DNA from 2 places in the Brevibacterium sp. BRM-1 genome. Region 2 is predicted to be linked to the other one. Evidence: riboswitches for the same ligand, from Rfam matches in the RefSeq annotation. Region 2 holds a riboswitch; the other holds the start of a gene.

Evidence for each region. Region 2 has a riboswitch for thiamine pyrophosphate ahead of BRM1_RS07850 (hypothetical protein). Riboswitches for the same ligand answer to the same signal wherever they lie in the genome.
Region 1: linked by a shared signal. The riboswitch ahead of BRM1_RS07115 (ECF transporter S component) and the one ahead of BRM1_RS07850 (hypothetical protein) in region 2 are both predicted to bind thiamine pyrophosphate.

Annotation. Positions count from the first base shown of each region.
Region 1 is NZ_CP113788.1:1,603,625-1,607,799, reverse strand. Features, by position in the region: gene BRM1_RS07125 (energy-coupling factor transporter transmembrane component T family protein) at 1-127, opposite strand, end outside; gene BRM1_RS07120 (ABC transporter ATP-binding protein) at 124-1,593, opposite strand; gene BRM1_RS07115 (ECF transporter S component) at 1,593-2,201, opposite strand; TPP riboswitch at 2,226-2,331, opposite strand; gene BRM1_RS07110 (DUF4916 domain-containing protein) at 2,436-2,975, opposite strand; gene BRM1_RS07105 (MmgE/PrpD family protein) at 3,206-4,175, shown strand, end outside.
Region 2 is NZ_CP113788.1:1,786,005-1,790,179, forward strand. Features, by position in the region: gene BRM1_RS07845 (L,D-transpeptidase) at 144-1,583, shown strand; TPP riboswitch at 1,769-1,872, shown strand; gene BRM1_RS07850 (hypothetical protein) at 1,918-2,265, shown strand; gene BRM1_RS07855 (hypothetical protein) at 2,283-2,594, shown strand; gene BRM1_RS07860 (DUF779 domain-containing protein) at 2,838-3,251, opposite strand; gene exaC (acetaldehyde dehydrogenase ExaC) at 3,251-4,175, opposite strand, start outside.

The DNA.
Region 1 (4,175 bases), 180 kb from region 2:
GGACGGCCATCGCGATGATCTTGCCCACCGGATTGCAGCGGGTGACCCAGGTCCGGCGCGCCACGGGCAGCAGCGCGGCGACGGGGGGCGCCGCGGCGGGCTCGCTGCGGATGACGATGTCGCTCATCGCACCTCCTGCGGGCGCGGGGCCGGGGCGAACGCGCAGCGGCGCGCGCCCACCGCGGTGAGGAACTCCTCGTCGTGGCTGACTGCGAGGAGCGCACCGCCCGCGTCGACCTGGTCGCCCAGCAGCTCGGCGAGGCCGCGCCACGTGCGCGCGTCCTGGCCGAAGGTGGGCTCGTCGACGATGAGCACGGGCGGCTGCGCGGCGAGCATGCACGCCACGGACAGCCGCCGCTTCTCCCCACCGGAGAGCGTCTGCGGGTGGGCGGGGGCCAGGGCCTCCATCCGCAGCCGGGCGAGCAGCTCGTCCGCGCGGGCGGCGGCGATCTCCTCGCCCAGCCCGGCGCGCAGCGGCCCGAACTCCAGTTCCGCGCGCACGCTCGCCGCGATGAACTGGTGCTCGGGCTCCTGGAACACCGTGCCGATCCGGCTGACGAGCTCCTGGGCGCTCCAGCCGTGCGGCGCGCTGCCCCGGGGCCGGCCGGTGCCGGCGGCCAGCAGCGCGGGCTGCGCCCGGAGGGTCCCGGCCAGCGGCGGCAGCAGGCCGGCGAGGGTGAGCGCCGTCGTGGACTTGCCGGCGCCGTTGGGGCCGACGAAGCCGGTGGCGGTGCTCGCGCGGATGTCGAGGTCGATGCCCGCGGCCGTGAGCGCTCGCCCGCGCCCGGTTCCGAGCCCCCGCGCGCTCAGCAGCTCCTCACCGCCCGCGGCGCGCGCCCGCGGGGCGGGCAGGGGCAGGTCGGGCAGCCACAGGCCCGCGTCGAGCAGGGCCGGGCGCAGGCCGGCATCGGCCAGCACCGCCCGCGGCGGGCCATCGGCCAGCACGCCCTCGGGGCCCAGCACGACGACCCGGTCGACGTGGTCGGCCCAGATCTCCACGCGGTGCTCGACGACGAGCATCGTGGCTCCGGTCCGGGCCTGCGCGGCGAGCACGGCATCGCGGACAACGGTCACGGCAGCGGGGTCGAGGTTGGCGGTGGGCTCGTCCAAGACGATGACGTCCGGGGCCATGGCGATGACCCCGGCGATGGCGAGCCGCTGCTTCTGCCCGCCGGACAGGGCCTGCGTGGAGCGCTCCGGCGGCAGGGTCAGGCCCACGAGGTCGAGTGCGGCGGCGGCCCGGTGCGGGATGTCGGCGGCCGGGACGCGCAGGTTCTCCATCCCGAACGCCACGTCCGCGCCGATCGTTGCGAGGATGACCTGCGAGTCGGGGTCCTGGAGCACCAGGCCGGTGCGCCCGGCCGAGGGGTCGGGCTCTTGCCCGCCCACGAGCAGCTCGCCCTCCTGGTAGCCGGACTCGGCCGGCAGCACGCCGGCCAGGGCGTGGAGGAACGTCGACTTGCCCGCCCCCGAGGCGCCCGCGAGCAGCACGCGCTGGCCCGCGGGGACCTCGAGGTCGATGTGGGCGAGGGCCGCCCGCTTCCGGCCGGCGTGGCGCCAGCCGAAGTCGCGGGCGAGGATGTCCGCGGGCATCAGACCTCGCGGTTGGACCGTCCGGCGGCGAACGCGGAGAGCGCGCCGGTCTTCGCGACGGCCTTCATCGCCAGCCACGACACCAGGCCGGCGATGAGGGCACCGGAGATCGTCGTGGCGATGAAGAACACGACCTTCCACATGGTCGCCCATTCCGCGTAGTAGATGATCGCCTCGTGGATGCCCAGGGCCAGGCCGGCCAGTGCCCCGGACAGCAGGCCGACGGGCAGCGTGAAGCGGCGGTAGGCGAAGAGCGCGAAGGCGAGCTCCGCTCCGGCGCCCTGGAGCAGGCCGGAGAAGACGGCGCCCAGGCCGAACTGCGAGCCGAGGGCCGCCTCGATGACCGCGGCGAGCAGCTCGCAGAACAGGGCCGCGCCCGGCTTGCGGATGATGAGCCCGGCCAGCGGGCCGGCGATCACCCAGCCGCCGGTCAGCAGGCCGCCGGCCGGCGGGAACGCGGCGAACGGCACCTGCATGACCGACCACGAGGCCGACCACAGGGTGAAGATGAGGCCGCACGCGACGGCGAGGACGGCGGCGACGACGATGTCGACGACCCGCCACGCATAGGCCGGGCGGGCGCGGCGGTCGGATGTCGGTGCGGTCATGAAGATCCTCCTTATGGCAAGGAGGGGTGAAGAGACTCGACTTCCTTCGGCGGTATGAGCCGCATCAGGTTCGAGGGTCTGCGCGCTGCGCACTCTCAGCGCCCCTGACGGCGCTCCCCTGTCGTGGGGCCCAGACTACACAATCCGCAGGACTCTGGGGAGATTCCCAGCCGCGCCCGGGCCGAGGTGCCGCGCGCAGGCGCACCGGCCCGCGCCTCGGGCGCGGGGGAGGGGCTACGGGAGGAGGCCCAGGTGGGCGAGCGCGGCCTTGACGACGTGCTGCTGGCCGTGGGAGAGCTCGGAGAGCGTCTCGCGGCGCAGCGCCTCGGCGGGCGTGAGCCAGTCGAGGCTCAGGGCGTCCTGGCGGGGCGTGCACTCGCCCTGGACCGGCACGATGTAGCACAGCGCGATCGCGTGCTGGCGGGGGTCGAAGAACTTCGACTCGCCCTCGGTGGGGAAGTACTCGGCCACGTGGAAGGGGGTCAGCGAGGGCGGCAGCAGCGGCAGCGCGAGCGGGCCCAGGTCCTTCTCGCAGTGGCGGGTGAGCGCGCGGCGCAGCGGCTCGTGGAAGCGAACGCGCCCGCCCACGATCTCGCGGCCGAGAGTCCCGTCGGCCATGGTGCGCAGCAGCAGGCCCACCCGCTCGGGGGCGCCGCTGTCGCCCAGCTGCACGGGGACCGCGTTGACGTAGGCGATGGGCAGCCGGCGGCGCAGCTGCGCGATCTCGTCCGGTTCGAGCCAGTTGTCGTCGTAGTCCAGGGCTGTCCGCGTCATGGAGTCATCGTGACACATCGGGGCCCTCCGGCGAGCGCGGCGGGAGGGGGACGATGGCCGCCGCGGGCCATCCCGGGCGCCCCGCCCTTGGCCGCTGCCGCGCGGTGAAGTACCTTGATGTCAAGATATTTCCGGGCCGGTGGGGCGCGCTGCGCCGGCGGGCCGGAGGTTAGAGTGGTGGCGAAGTGCGCCACCGCACACTGTCGACGTTGACACGAAGGAGAGCGTCCGTGATCGATCACGAAGTCCGCACCTACAAGAGCTCCGAGAAGCTGGCGCGCGAAGACCAGCTCGCCCACAAGATCGCCTCGGTGGCCGCGGATCCGGTCCCCGTGGACCCGCAGGTCTCCGAGATGGTGGTCAACCGGGTCATCGACAACGCCGCCGTCGCCGCCGCCTCGGTGCGCCGCAAGGCCCCCACCCACGCCCGCGAGCAGGCCCTGCCGCATGCGCTCACCCCCGGCTCCACGGTGTTCGGCGAGGCCCTGAGCACGACGATCTCCCCCGAGTGGGCCGCATTCGCCAACGGCGTGGCGGTGCGCGAACTCGACTTCCACGACACGTTCCTCGCCAAGGAGTACTCGCACCCCGGCGACAACATCCCGCCCATGATCGCGGTCGCCCAGCACCTGGGCGTCGGCGGGGCGGACCTCATCAACGGGATCGCCACCGGCTACGAGATCCAGATCGACCTGGCCAAGGGCATCTCGCTGCACGAGCACAAGATCGACCACGTCGCCCACCTCGGGCCCTCGGTGGCCGCCGGCCTGGGCGCCATGCTCCACCTGCCGGTCGACGTCACCTACCAGGCGATCGGCCAGGCGCTGCACGTCACCACCGCCACCCGCCAGTCGCGCAAGGGCGAGATCTCCTCGTGGAAGGCCCACGCCCCGGCGTTCGCCGGCAAGATGGCGATCGAGGCCGTCGACCGCGCGATGCGCGGCGAGGGCTCGCCGAGCCCCATCTACGAGGGCGAGGACGGCGTCATCGCCTGGATCCTCTCCGGACCGGACGCCCGCTACACGGTGCCGCTGCCCGGTGCCGGCGAGGCCAAGCGCGCGATCCTCGACTCCTACACGAAGGAGCACTCCGCGGAGTACCAGGCGCAGGCGCTCATCGACCTCGCGCGCAGGATGGGCGCGCAGATCGCGGACAAGTCCACGATCAAGAAGATCACCATCCACACCTCGCACCACACGC
Region 2 (4,175 bases):
CAGGGATCTCCCCTGGTCACCGCCCCCCTCCAAGCCAATATCCCCGTGGACTCCCACAGGCCGGTCCCCGTCGTCATCGCGCGTTGACATTGGGCCCGTATCCTTTGTGAAAGCCATCCACATCCTCCACAGAGAGGCCACGCGTGTCCCGCCGTCTTCTTGCTGCCACCGCCCTCATCTCCTCCGCCGCGCTCCTCGCGGCCTGCACCCCCTCCGGTTCCGGCACCGGCGAGAACGCCTCGCACAACGGCTCCGCCAACACGGAGCAGGCCAGCCCCTCGATCAGCGTCGTCGACGCCAAGGGCAAAGAGGTCAAGACGGTCAAGGCCGGGCAGCACCTGACGCTCAGGGTCGAGAACGGCACGTTCGCCTCCGCGAGCGCCTCCGACTCGAAGCAGAAGGAGATCCCCGTCGACAAGGGGTCCCTGTCCAGCGGCGCGGACGCCGACGAGGCGGACACTACCGCGACGCCCAGCGCCCAGAATGCGGGCTTCACGGCCGCCAACCGCTCCTCGACCTCCGATTCGGAGCTCGAGGACAGCGACGCGGATTCGACCGCGTCCGCCTCGCAGGGGGCCGGCGCCTCCGATGAGAACTCGGAGGGCGCCTCGGCGGCCCCCAGCGCGGGAGCCTCCGATGACCCGGGCTCCGGTGAGGAGGGCACGACGTGGACCTCGGACTTCACGGTCGCCGGCAACTCCACCTATGAGTGGAAGGCGACGGTCAAGGGCAACGACGGCCAGTCCCACGAGGAGACCGGCACCGTCAAGACCTCCGAGCCCTCCAGCGAGACGACCCGCACCTTCACGGAGATCGCCGACGATGACACGGTGGGCGTCGCCGCGCCCGTCATCGTCAACTTCTCCGGCATCGTGCCCAAGAAGTACCGTGCCTCGATCCAGAACCGCATGACGGTCCAGGTCACGGACAACAACGGCAAGAAGCGCAGCGTCACGGGCGCCTGGGGCTGGCTGCCCGATGACGACGGCCACTCGAGCATCCACTACCGCACTGAGGAGCACTGGCCGGCCCACTCGAAGGTCACGGTCAAGCTGCCCATGAAGGGCGTGCAGACCTCGGACGAGACGTACGGCAAGAAGAACGTCACGCTCGACTTCAAGATCGGCCGCTCCCAGATCGTCAAGGCCAGCGCCAAGACGCACCGGATGACGGTGACGCGCGACGGCAAGAAGCTGTGGGACTGGCCCGCCTCGCTCGGCAAGCCCAGCTCCCCCTCCTACAACGGCGAGCACATCGTCATGTCGAAGTCGGCCGACTACACGATGACCTCGGAGCGCTACGGCTACTCGACGCCCGTCCAGTGGGCAGTGCGCATCCACAACAACGGCGAGTTCGTCCACGCGGCGCCGTGGTCCGAGGGCGTGCAGGGCAGCTCGAACGTCTCGCACGGCTGCATCAACCTCTCGACCTCACGGGCCGCGAAGTACTTCGCCTCCGCGAAGTACGGCGACCCGGTCTCCATCACCGGCTCGCGGGTCTCCCTCACGCCGGATTCGGGCGACGTCTCCGATTGGACGTACAGCTGGAAGCAGTGGCAGAAGCTCTCGGCCATCAAGAGCTGAGCCCCTCCCCCCTGCACGCACCCCACCGCCCCGGCCCACGACGGCCGGGGCGGTCGTGCGTTCCGGGAGGGGGGGACCCGTGCACCCGAACGTTCACCCCAGCGATGTCACCGACCGGGCACGTAGACCGTGCGCGCACCTCAGCCGTGCGCCGGCCACCGCACCCGCCACCTGCGCTAGGGTGGGCTCCACGACAGGGGAGCGCCATCGCGGGCGCTGAGAGTGCGGCAGCAGACCCTTCGAACCTGATCCGGTGAGCACCGGCGGAGGAAGTCGTCAAGCAGGGCCCCACGCGCCCGGCCGTGCCGCACCCCTCCCCGCAAGGAGGTCGACGATGAGCACCGCCACCACCATCACCACCGCCCCGGGCGGCTTTGCCGCCCAACTGCGCAAGCGCACCAGTGACACCTGGGACCGGGCGATCGGCCACCGCTTCGTCGAGGAGCTGTTCGACGGCCGCATCGACGACGCGGTGCTCGCCCACTACCTCGAGCAGGACTACCGCTTCTTCAATGCGGCCCTGTCGCTGTGCGCCTCGTGCGTCGTCAACGCCGACCGCGTGGAGCCCAAGCTGCGCTTCTCCGCCCAGCTGGGCTTCTTCGCCTCGGACGAGGACGGCTACTTCGAACGCGCCCTGGCGGCCCTCGGCTCGTCGACCGAGCGGGCCGCCGAGGCCCCCTGACCGCAACCTCGGCGGCGATGGTCGAGGGCATGCTCGACACGGCGCACGCCAACTCCTACGTCCGCAGCCTCATCGTCATGGCCGTCGCCGAGTGGCTCTACCTGGACTGGGGCGAGCGCGAGCTCGCCGACCCCAGCCGACCGGAGCACCTGGGCTGGATCGAGCTGCACCGCGGCGCGGACTTCCGCGCCTGGGTGCAGGTCATCGTCGACGAGCTCGACCGCGTGGGCGCGGACCTGGACGAGGCGGAGCGCGCGAAAGCCGCTGGCCTGTGGGATCGCTTCGTCCGCTTGGAGCTCGAGTTCTTCGACGCCGCCTACAGCGCGTGAGCGGTGGCGGGGCTCCCGGGCGGTGAGGCCATGCGGTTCTCGATCTGCGCGCCGGCCTCTGAGGCGCCACGCCAGCGCCTGAGCTCCCGTGCACCAGCGCCACATCCGTGCCCGAGCGCCACATCCGTGCCCGAGCGCCTCATCCGTGCCCGAGCGGTGCGGACCAAGCGGGGCGGGAGAACCACCGGCTCCCCCGCCCCGCGGCTCCCCCGCCCCCTCGCACCCTGGGGGGGGCGGTGCGGGCTACCCGACGAGCCGTGAGCGGATGAGGAACCGCTGGCCCGTGGGCGACTCCACGCTGAAGCCCGAGCCGCGGCCCTTGACCACGTCCACCGTCAGGTGGGTGTGCTTCCAGTAGCGGAACTGCTCCGCGGACATCCAGAATTCGAGCTCGGCCTGCTCGGCATCGACACCGGGCAGCGTGAAACGGCCCAGCAGCACATCGGCGTCGCTCGTGAGGAACTCACCGGCCGGATAGCACATGGGCGAGGACCCATCGCAGCACCCGCCGGACTGGTGGAACATGAGCTGGCCGTGCTGGCCGATGAGTTCGCGCAGGAGCTCGACCGCCGCCGGAGTCAGCGCCACCCGGGACTCGGTCTCACCGTCCAGGGTGGGCTGCGAATCCAGCGGACGGTCGAGTGCCTGCTCGCTCATCAGAAGAAGCCCAGCTTGCTCTCCGAGTAGCTCACCAGCATGTTCTTGGTCTGCTGGTAGTGGTCGAGCATCATCTTGTGGTTCTCGCGCCCGATGCCCGAGGACTTGTACCCGCCGAACGCGGCGTGGGCCGGGTACGAGTGATAGTTGTTCACCCACACGCGGCCGGCCTGGATCTCCCGGCCTGCGCGGTACCACGTGTTGCCGTTGCGGCTCCACACACCTGCGCCCAGTCCGTAGAGGGTGTCGTTGGCGACCTTCATCGCCTCCTCGAAGTTCGTGAACGAGGTCAGCGCGAGCACGGGGCCGAAGATCTCCTCCTGGAAGATCCGCATGCTGTTCGTGCCCTTGAACACGGTGGGCTGGATGTAGAAGCCATCGGCCAGGTCCCCGTCGAGGTGGGCCTGCTCACCGCCGATGAGCACCTCGGCGCCCTCCTGCTTGCCGATGTCGAGGTAGGACTTGATCTTCTCGAGCTGGTCGTTCGACGCCTGCGCGCCGATCATCGTGTCCGTGTCGAGGGGGTTGCCCTGCTTCGTGGCGCGCACGCGCTCGATGCCCGCGGCCACGAAGTCGTCGAAGATCCCCTCCTGGACGAGTGCGCGCGAGGGGCACGTGCACACCTCACCCTGGTTGAGGGAGAACATCGCGAAGCCCTCGAGCGCCTTGTCGTAGTAGCTGTCATCGGACTGTGCGACGTCGTTGAAGAAGATGTTCGGGCTCTTGCCGCCCAGCTCCAGCGTCACCGGGATGAGGTTCTGCGAGGCGTACTGCATGATGAGGCGGCCGGTGGTCGTCTCACCGGTGAACGCGATCTTGGCGATGCGCTTGTTCGACGCCAGCGGCTTGCCGGCCTCGACGCCGAAGCCGTTGATGACGTTGACGACGCCGGGCGGCAGGAGATCGCCGATGATCTCGATGAGC